3 regions of the Pseudomonas sp. FW507-12TSA genome follow, and region 3 is predicted to be linked to each of the others. Evidence: riboswitches for the same ligand, from Rfam matches in the RefSeq annotation. Region 3 holds a riboswitch; each other region holds the start of a gene.
What was found. A riboswitch is a leader RNA that binds a small molecule or an ion and turns the genes downstream of it on or off. The one in region 3 is predicted to bind cobalamin.
Positions count from the first base shown of each region.

Region 1 (3,245 bases), on a different contig from region 3:
ATCAGGTCGTCGATCTTGCGCCGGTAGGCGGTGATGCTGGCATTGAATTCACCGGCCAGCAGGCTGCCCTTGTAGTCCAGGCCCAGTTCGGCGTTGACGCTCTTTTCCGGCTTGAGGTTGCGGTTGCCTTTTTCATTGGGTTCATTGGCGAACAACTGCTCGGCGTTGGGCAGCTTGAAGGCATTGCCGTACTGGCCGCGCAGTTGCCAGTTGGGCGTGAGGTCGTACAGCGAGGTGAGCATGCCCACCGTGGCACTCTCGCCGCCGCTGATTTTCTCGTGGCGCACGCCGATGCTCGGGTGCCAGTCCGGCAGGGCTTCGAACACCGGGCGCAACTGGGTATACAGGGCGTTGGCCTGGGCCTTGTTGTCGTCGATCTTGAGTACGTCGTCCTGGCCCTTGAACCACTGGTTGTCGGTGCCGAACACCAGCACATGGCCGCCGTCCAGCTCGGCCTTGCCCTCGGCCTGCACGCCCCAGTCGGTGAAGCCCCAGTAGTCGTTGTGGTTGATGACCTTGATGCCGCCATCATCGTTGCTGTTGATACGGGTGTAGCGCGTGTCCCAATCGTTGACATGGCCCTTGACGAAGTAGCTGAAGCGTTCGCCCAGGCGTTGCTCGAAGGTGGCGGTGGCGATCTGCTGGACCCGGTCGTTGGTGGTCTTCTTGTTGTTCGCGGCGCGGGCGAAATCCAGGTTGGCGTCGGTGTACTGGTAGAACAGCTCCAGGCGCGAGTCGTCGCCGAACCCCTGGATCGCCTTGGCGCCGAAGGTGGTCACCTCATAGGAACGCTTCTTGTCGTGGGTATTTTTGTAGGCGCTGTTGCGAAACGGCTGGTAGCCGTCGGAGACGTTGTGGCTGACATAGGCCAGCAAGCCGAGATCGCCCAGGCCGTTGCTGACGATGCGTTCCGCCCGGGCATCGCCGCTCCTGCCCATGAAGCTGTCCAGGCCCAGGTTGACTTCGCCGGAGGCGTCGCGGGTCTGTGGGCTACGGGTGACGATGTTGATCACCCCGGACACCGCCTGGGTGCCGAACAGCAGGCTCTGCCCGCCCTTGAGCACTTCGATGCGCTCGATGGCGTTGGCTGGCAGGGTATCCAGGTACAGGCCGCCGTACAGGCGGTTGTTCAGGCGCACGCCATCGAGCAGGATCAGCGTGTCATCGTTGCGCCCACCCAGCAGCGAATAGGTGCCGTAGTCGAAGGGGCCGTTCTTGGGCGCCACGTAGAGGCCCGGCACGTACATCTGCAGGACCCGGGTGATGTCGCTGCTGGGGCCGGCGCGTTCGATCTGCTGGCGATCGATGATTTCCACTTTGCTGCCGTACTTGGCCATCTCGGCCACGGTGGTGGACTCCACCGACGGGGCGGAGACGAACTGCTGGTCGAGCTTCAGGGAGGTGTCGTCCGCCAGCAGCCAGGGGCTGAACAGGCAGCCGAGCAGGGCGCCGCCCATGGAACGGCGCGCAGCGCGCCAGTCGCGCGCAAGGGAAGTGTCTGTTGTTGTCATTGTTGGTCTTCTCGAAAGTATCTTCGGGAAGCACGCAGGGAGAAGGTGGCAGGCACGCGCACGCGCCCACACCGGCCCATGCCCGCCCACCGCAGGATTGCCAAACAGATGCTTCAGGCCGGTCTCCGGGCTTGCGAGGCTGGCTGCATTCGCCTTCCCATACCTTGGGTACAGTGGCGTGTTGAATGCAGCACTCGCTTACCGTTGCGGGGGCAGCACCGGACTTGCCCCTGGGGGCGCACCGGTTTCCCGTTTCACCTCACGCACGGCGGCGTGAGGCACCTGAAACAGGGCGGCATCTGAACATCCGTCCGGCCGTTCGTCAATCCTGTGGCCGACACGATCGCGCCCACTGCGTAGTCATGCCGTTATCGCCCAGCCCAGTTCCGGTAGCCGCTGCTGAGCCTGCGAAGCTGTGCCAAGGCCCGCGGGGCCTTGATTGTGGAGTGCGCAAGGTTTGCGCTCGCTGCGTGGTCGTGCGCAGCCTGCGGCAGCGGCTATACCAAGCGGGTTTGCCCGGCGTTACCAGGCAATGGCGGGGGAGGTGCGTACCTGGGCCTGGCCACCGGCATCGGCGGGGCAGGCCAGCAGTGGCACCGCACGCACCGAGTCACCGGGCTGCAGTTGCAGGCGCTTGGTGGCCTGGCGGTCCACCAGCAGGCAGCCGGCCACCAGGCGCCCGGGCGCGGCGGTGATGCGGCAGCTCTCCAGGCGCCGGTTGTGGATCAGCCACATCGGCGCCTGCTCGTCCGGGTTGCCCACCAGCAACGGCAGGACCTGGCTTTCACGCACGCTGCGGATCTTCGCCACTTCGGCCTCGATCAGCGGGCCACCGTCGAACACATCGATGCAGCCCTGGTGGCTGAAACCTTCGTCGTGCAGGATGCCCACCGCCTGTTCGGTGCTGGCGTGGGCCTGGCCGATGGCCGCCTGGGCCTGTGGGCTGAGCAGGCAGGTATAGAGCGGTTGGCGCGGCATCAGCTCGGCGATGGAGGACTTGCCGCCATGGCTGGACAGGCGGTTGGCCTGCTGGAAATCCATCTTGAAGAAATGCCGCCCCAGGCTGTCCCAGAACGGCGAGCAACCTTGGCTGTCGACCTGGCCGCGCAACTCCACCACCAGCTTGTCGCCGAACAGCGCCGGGTACTCGGCGACGAACAGCAAGCGCGCCGTGGACAGCAGGCGCCCGGTATAGCCCTGGCGCAGGTCGTGGCGCAGGAACAGCGAGCACAGCTGGGATTGCCCGGCCATGTCGTTGCTCAAGAACAGGGTCGGGATCTGTTTCTCGATACCCAGTCCCGGGGCGCTGCCGCGAGTGATGCCGAGCCGGTAGTTGTAGCAGGGCTCGCGCAGGCCGATGGCACCGCTCAAGCCACAGATGCCGATCACCTGCTGCTCGTCATCTTCCAGCACGAACAGGTAGTCGGCGTCGGCGCGTTCCACCTGGCCGGCGAACGTGCGTTGGGCCCAGCGCACCCGATGGTCCAGGCGCTCGGGGTCGGTGCTGAGGTTGTCCAGTTCTCGCTGGCTGCCACCCAGCAGGCGCAGCAGCGCGGGCAGGTCGGAGACGCGAATCGGGCGCACGATCATGCACGGGCTCCTGGCAATGCCACGGTTGCGAGTCGATAAGGGGTCATAGCGCAATGCTCCGCACGGCAGCGCCGGGCTCCAGTTGCAAGGCCTGGAACATCTCCTGGCCAAGACCGATACGTTCCTCTGGAGCTTCGTCGAGCA
Region 1 is NZ_JBYSWT010000034.1:27,218-30,462, forward strand. Features, by position in the region: gene AC3WK8_RS26365 (TonB-dependent receptor plug domain-containing protein) at 1-1,457, opposite strand, end outside; cobalamin riboswitch at 1,611-1,812, opposite strand; gene AC3WK8_RS26370 (arginine N-succinyltransferase) at 2,034-3,101, opposite strand; gene AC3WK8_RS26375 (arginine N-succinyltransferase) at 3,145-3,245, opposite strand, start outside.
Region 1: it holds a riboswitch for cobalamin, as region 3 does, so the genes downstream of both, AC3WK8_RS26365 (TonB-dependent receptor plug domain-containing protein) here and AC3WK8_RS04120 (CbtB domain-containing protein) in region 3, are expected to answer to the same signal.

Region 2 (3,245 bases), on a different contig from region 3:
GTCCACGTGCTGGCCGTAGTAGCTGAAGGGCCAGCCGTAGAAGGCACCATCCTTGACCGATGTGATGTAGTCGGGCACCAGGTCGCTGCCGATCTCGTCCCGTTCGTTCACCGCTGTCCAGAGGGCTCCGCTGACTGGCTCCCAGGCCAGGCCGTTGGGGTTGCGCAGCCCAGTGGCGAACAAGCGATGCTGGCCGCTGGCACGGTCCACTTCCCAGATCGCTGCCCGGCCTTCTTCCTTGTCCAGGCCGTTTTCGCCGACATTGCTGTTCGAGCCGACGGTGACGTACAGCTTGCTGCCATCCTTGCTGGCGATGACATTCTTGGTCCAGTGGTGATTCAGCGTACCGCCGGGCAGGTCCACTACCTTGGTGGCCCTGGCGCTGATCCTGGTGTCACCGCTCTGGTAGGGAAAGCGCAGCAGCTTGTCGGTATCGGCTACATACAGATCGTTGCCCACCAGGGTCATGCCGAAGGGTGAATTGAGGTTCTCCAGGAAGACGCTGCGCGTCTCCGCCACGCCGTCGTGGTCGGCATCGCGCAACAGGGTGATGCGGTTGGCGCTGGGAACCGTGGCCCCGGCGCGCCCCATCACCTTGCCGGCTACCCAGCCGCGGATGCCCCGGCTGTCGTCCGGTTTGGGTGGAGCGTTGGTTTCCGCCACCAGCACGTCCCCGTTAGGCAGTACATAGAGCCAGCGTGGATGATCGAGATTCTCGGCGAAGGCGCTGACCTGGGTTCCGCTGGCGGCCAGCGGTTTCGCTCCCTCGGGCCAACCGATGGCCGGAGCGATGTTCAGCGTGGGGATCAGGGTGGGGTTGGGTTCCGGCAGCTTGGGGTTCGGGCCGGTGCCGTCCGCAACCTGCAGGCTGGAGGTTTCGCCGCAGGCGGCGAGGCCGGCGGCGATGGCGATGAGCAAGGTATGGCGAGGCTTGAGCATGCTGATATCCCTATGAGTGCGCGAACATTCAATCATAGAGAAGCATGGGCGCCCTGGGGTTCCTTGTGTTTAGCGAGCTTCCTTGAACAATACCGCCACTCCGGGGTGGTAGTGGCCGGCTTCGTTGTGCAGCTTGCGGTAGGCATACGGGAAGTACCAGGCCACGGCGCAGCAGTGTTCCTTCTGCAGGTCGTCGAGCATGTCTTGCAGTTCCTCGGGGGTCGCGCTGTGCTGGGCCTTTTGAGGTGCGACGAACAGGCAGCCAAGCTTCAGGTCGCTGGGGTGGCTGATGGTCTTCGCTGCATTGGCGATATCCTGCAGGGCCTGGGTCAGGGCCAGGTTGTTGACTCGTGGCCAGCGCTGGGTGGCCTGGATGTAGGCACGTTCTTCCTTGGTGGCCAGGTACAGATCGGTACGGGCATTGCGCGCACCTTCTTCGAGCTGCTTCTTGCTGGGGCTGCGTTCCAGGGTCACCATCTCGGCCATCCAGGCCGCGGCCGAGAGCAGTCCCAGGTTGGCCTGCTCGTCGAACCAGTAAGGGGTTTCGTTATCGCCGCGAATCGCGTTGTAGCGGTCAATGCAATCGAACCAGCGCTCCAGCATCGGTCGCAGGAATTCCAGCCTTGGATTGCTGATGATCATGCCTTGCATCGAACTCACCCCTTATTGTTGTGACGGGACGTCATGTCCTGAAAGTGGCTATTTGATATCACTGCTTTCAGTGTGGCACAAGATTGGCGTCAGTTTGTTGATGCAGTGCAGTTTTCCGTTGGGTGCGGCGGGCCGCTTCATTGACGCTCCATTCCCAACCCTCTAACCTTCGCGACTTGTTTCAGGTGCTCTGTGACTCCCGGGTCGACAGAGTGAAACAGGGAAGCCGGTCAGGGCCCGTTCCAGCGATGGAGCCGGCGACGATTCCGGCGCTGCCCCCGCAACGGTAGGTGAGTCAAGATTGCGCAAGTGCCACTGTGTCGAAAGCAGGCATGGGAAGGCGCGCAGTCCGGCAGTGGTGCCGCTCACGAGCCCGGAGACCGGCCTGATTCATCCAACGGCATCACGGAGGGCGATGCCAGGCTTGCGCCGTCCATTTCCATTCCTGCCCCCCGTTCCCCAAGCCCCAACGGAGAGCTGCTCCATGAGTGAATCCCTCGAGCGTGACGAACGTCATCTGGCGCGCATGCTGCGCAAAAAAGCGGTGATCGACGAGCGTATCGCCAACTCGCCCAATGAATGCGGGCTGTTGCTGGTCCTGACCGGCAACGGCAAAGGCAAGAGCAGTTCGGCCTTCGGCATGCTGGCACGGTCCATGGGGCATGGCATGCATTGTGGCGTGGTGCAATTCATCAAGGGCCGCGAAAGCACAGGCGAAGAGCTGTTCTTCCGGCGCTTTCCCGAGCAGGTACGGTTCCATGTGATGGGCGAGGGCTTCACGTGGGAGACCCAGGATCGCCAGCGCGACATCGCCGCCGCCGAGGCCGCCTGGGCGGTTTCCCGGGAGCTGTTGCGCGATCCGCAGATCGGCCTGGTGGTACTCGATGAGCTGAACATTGCCCTCAAGCATGGTTACCTGGACCTGGATCAGGTGCTCAGCGACCTGCAGGCCCGTCCGCCGATGCAGCACGTGGTGGTGACCGGGCGCGGGGCCAAGCCGGAAATGCTCGAACTGGCCGACACCGTCACCGAAATGGGCATGGTCAAGCACGCCTTCCAGGCCGGTATCAAGGCGCAGAAGGGCATCGAGCTGTGAGCGTGAACCCATGAATGATGTTCGTCATTGCCCGGCGGTATTGATCGCCGCTCCGGCATCCGGCCAGGGCAAGACCACCGTGACCGCCGCCCTGGCGCGCCTGCACCGTAACCAGGGGCGCAAGGTGCGGGTGTTCAAGTGCGGTCCGGATTTTCTCGATCCGATGATTCTCGAGCGTGCCAGCGGTGCCCCGGTGTACCAGCTGGACATGTGGATGGTGGGCGAGCAGGAAAGTCGCCGCCTGCTGTGGGAGGCCGCCGGCGAGGCCGACCTGATCCTGATCGAGGGCGTCATGGGATTGTTCGATGGCACGCCATCGAGCGCGGATCTGGCACGGCATTTCGGCGTACCGGTGCTGGGGGTGATCGATGGCACCGCCATGGCCCAGACTTTCGGCGCCCTGGCCCTGGGTCTGGCGCGCTACCAGCCGGACCTGCCGTTCGCCGGCGTGTTGGCCAACCGTGTGGGGACCTTGCGCCATGCGCAACTGCTCGAAGGCAGCCTGACCGAGGGGTTGCGCTGGTATGGAGCCTTGTCCCGGGAAACCTCGATCGAGCTG
Region 2 is NZ_JBYSWT010000038.1:47,575-50,819, forward strand. Features, by position in the region: gene AC3WK8_RS27960 (PQQ-dependent sugar dehydrogenase) at 1-939, opposite strand, end outside; gene AC3WK8_RS27965 (hypothetical protein) at 1,009-1,590, opposite strand; cobalamin riboswitch at 1,757-1,993, shown strand; gene cobO (cob(I)yrinic acid a,c-diamide adenosyltransferase) at 2,075-2,686, shown strand; gene AC3WK8_RS27975 (cobyrinic acid a,c-diamide synthase CobB) at 2,697-3,245, shown strand, end outside.
Region 2: it holds a riboswitch for cobalamin, as region 3 does, so the genes downstream of both, cobO (cob(I)yrinic acid a,c-diamide adenosyltransferase) here and AC3WK8_RS04120 (CbtB domain-containing protein) in region 3, are expected to answer to the same signal.

Region 3 (3,245 bases):
CGGTGGCGGTGACTCCGGGGACGATCTCGAAAGCAATCCCCAGCTCCCGCAGGCAACGGATCTGCTCGCCGATGGCGCCGTACAGGCTCGGATCGCCGGAGTGCACCCGGGCTACATCCTGGCCCTGGGCATGGGCTTCGCGGATGGCCTCGATGATCTGTTCCAGGTGCAATTCGGCGCTGTTGATCACCCGTACCGCGCTATGCCCTTCGAGCACCGCCTGGGGCACCAGGGAGCCGGCGTAGATGATCACCGGGCAGCGATGGATCAGGCGCTGGCCCTTGACGGTGATCAGTTCCGGGTCGCCGGGGCCGGCGCCGATGAAGTAGACAGTCATGGCAGTGTCCTGTGAAAAAGGGGGCGAGCAGGCTTCATGATGAAGATCGCTCATGATCGAGGGCGGGGGTTAGCGGCGATTCTACGGGCAAACAGCTAACAGGCCGTTGAAAAACTATCTGCGTTGCCATCGCTGCGTTGAAAACAGGCTGGTGCGCCAGCCCGGTCAAAATGCTCATTTACCGCGCGTAAACTGCGCTTTTTCGCTTGTTTTCGCCTTGTGCTGGCTGCCTCGCCTACGTTTTTCAAGGGCCTGCCAATGCCAAGGTGGCTTCGGCGGATTTCTGCCGGGGCACCAGCAGTTGCGCCGAGCCTGCTTGCAGGCATTCGGCCATGGCCAGGGCGGCGCTTTCGGCGACGCCATGACAGCCGGTGCGTTCGAATGCGGCCTGCGACCTGTGGCTCAGGCGGGAGTCGTAGGGCGCCAGTTGGGCACTGCTGAAGAAGGTCAATGGCAGCGACAACTGCTGCGCCAGCTCCAGCAGGCCCGGTTCATCCTGCTTCAGGTCGATGCTGGCCATGGCCTGTACCTGGCCCAGGTCCAGGCCATGGGCCCGCAGCACCTGGTCCAGCAGGGCGCGCAGGGCGCTGGCCGGGCAACCCTTGCGACAACCCAGGCCGACCACCAGGGCCGGCTCGGTGATCATGCCCGCTGGCCATCCTCGCCCTTGCGCCGGAACAGCCAGGCGCTGATCAAGCCCAGGGCCAGCCAGAAGGCGGCATTGGTCAATTGCGAGGCGATCTTGAACTGGGCCTCCAGTGCTTCGGGAGCCAGCATCGAATGCACTTCCGGTTGGGGAGCGCCGATCACATGGGGCACGGCGATGATGGCCGCGCCCAGCAACTTCAGCAGCCAGTTGCCGGCGAACACGATCAGTGCCAGGCCCACGGCAGTGGACGCGGCGGCACCGACCCACCAGGTCTGGCGCTGCACCAGGTCGGCCGCGGCGGTGCCCGGCAGCTCCGGCGGCAGGCCCAGGGTGGGCGCCAGGCAGAAGGTGGCGTAGCCGGCCAGGCCCCAGAGCAGGCCCTGGGAAGTGCGGCTCGGTGCGCGCAGGGTGTAGAGGCCTGCCAGCATCAGGGCGAAGCCCACGGCGACCACCAGGTTGCCGCCGGTGGTGGACAGGACTCGCTGCCAGCCGTCCTCCGGTTCCCAGGCTTCTTCATCGTGGACGTGCCCGGCCATGGCGCCCGGGGCGTGTTCATGGACTGCCTCGGTGGCCGGGGCCTTTTCGTAGGTTTCCGCCTGGAGAATCAATGGCGCGACCCAGAAGCTTTGCAGCAAGGTCAGCAGCAGGGCGGCCAGCAGCCCGGTGAAGCCTGCGGTTTGCGCGATACGCTTGATCATCGGACGGGTCTCAGTGGCAAGGGAAGGCGGCGCTGTGGCGGGTGTCGTGGGCGGCGTTGTGCACTGCCTCGATATGCGAGAAGCCGGCGAAGTACACCAGGCAGGCGCCAAGGATCGAGGCACCGATGGCGGCTACCAGGCGCTGGCTCAGGGTGGCGGTGCTGCTGGCGGAATGGCTGGTGCTGCTGATGATCGACATGGCGCGTTCCCTTGGGTTTGTCAGCGGGAAGCGGCGCAGGAAAACCCCGCGTGGCGTTCACGCAGGGTTTGCAACAGCGCCCGCCCACCGCGGGTTTGTTATTCGTGTATTGCGGGCCGGTCTCCGGGCTCGCGAGGGGCAGGGCGGGTCATGCCATGCCGGCAAGTGTCGCCTTCCCATGCCCAGGGCACAGTGGATCTGACACTTCGCTCGCTTACCGTTGCGGGGGCAGCACCGGACTGGTCATCGCGGCAAGCGCGTGATTCACCGGTTTCCCGTTTCACCCTGTGAAGGGCACCCGTAACAAGTTGTGTAGCAAATCATGGGCAAGGGAGCGCCGTCAATCGCCGGTTGGCACGGGAAGCCGCCGCATATGTGCATTGACCGTCCTCCGCGCTCTGCGTAGCCTTGCGCCTTCGAGGTTCTTCGGCCAGCGGTCGAAGCTAAGACGGGAACGCGGTAGAAGCCGCGGCTGCCCCCGCAACTGTGAAGGGTTCCATTCCTGCACGGCCACTGCCTGGCGTCCATGACGCTGGCGGGAAGGCACAGGAAGCGTCAGTCCTGGACTGGCAAGCCCCCAGCCAGGAGACCTGCCTCGACCCAGATTCTCACTACAACCGGGCGGGGTGATCCGGTGGCGAAATCAGCACCTGGCCCGCGCCGTGCCTGTCGTCCCGTATGCCCGCCTCCTTCGCCAAAAGGGCATCCGATGAAAACACTGGCCAAACTTCCCGTCACCATCGTCACCGGCTTCCTGGGCTCGGGCAAGACCACCTTGCTGCGGCACATGCTGGACAACGCCCAGGGCCGTCGTATCGCGGTGATCGTCAACGAGTTCGGCGAACTGGGCATCGACGGCGAGATCCTCAAGCAGTGCTCCATCGGCTGCACCGAGGAAGAGGCCAGCGGCCGGGTCTTCGAATTGGCCAACGGCTGCCTGTGCTGCACCGTGCAGGAAGAATTCTTCCCGGTGATGCGTGAACTGGTGGCCCGCCGTGGCGACCTGGACCATATCCTCATCGAAACCAGCGGCCTGGCCCTGCCCAAGCCCCTGGTGCAAGCCTTCCAGTGGCCGGAAATCCGCAGCGCCTGCACCGTCGATGCGGTGATCACCGTGGTCGACAGCCCGGCCGTGGCCGCCGGCACCTTCGCCGCCTTCCCGGACCAGGTGGACGCCCAGCGCAAGCTCGACCCCAACCTGGACCACGAGTCGCCACTGCACGAGCTGTTCGCCGACCAGTTGTCCAGCGCCGACCTGGTGATCCTCAACAAGACCGACCTGATCGACCCGGCCGACCTGGCCAAGGTCCGCCAGGAAGTGGCCGAGGAGCTGCCGCCGGCGGTCAAGGTGATCGAGGCCAG
Region 3 is NZ_JBYSWT010000003.1:96,668-99,912, forward strand. Features, by position in the region: gene cobM (precorrin-4 C(11)-methyltransferase) at 1-337, opposite strand, end outside; gene AC3WK8_RS04110 (cobalamin biosynthesis protein) at 582-983, opposite strand; gene AC3WK8_RS04115 (CbtA family protein) at 980-1,684, opposite strand; gene AC3WK8_RS04120 (CbtB domain-containing protein) at 1,695-1,883, opposite strand; cobalamin riboswitch at 1,981-2,200, opposite strand; cobalamin riboswitch at 2,286-2,495, shown strand; gene cobW (cobalamin biosynthesis protein CobW) at 2,593-3,245, shown strand, end outside.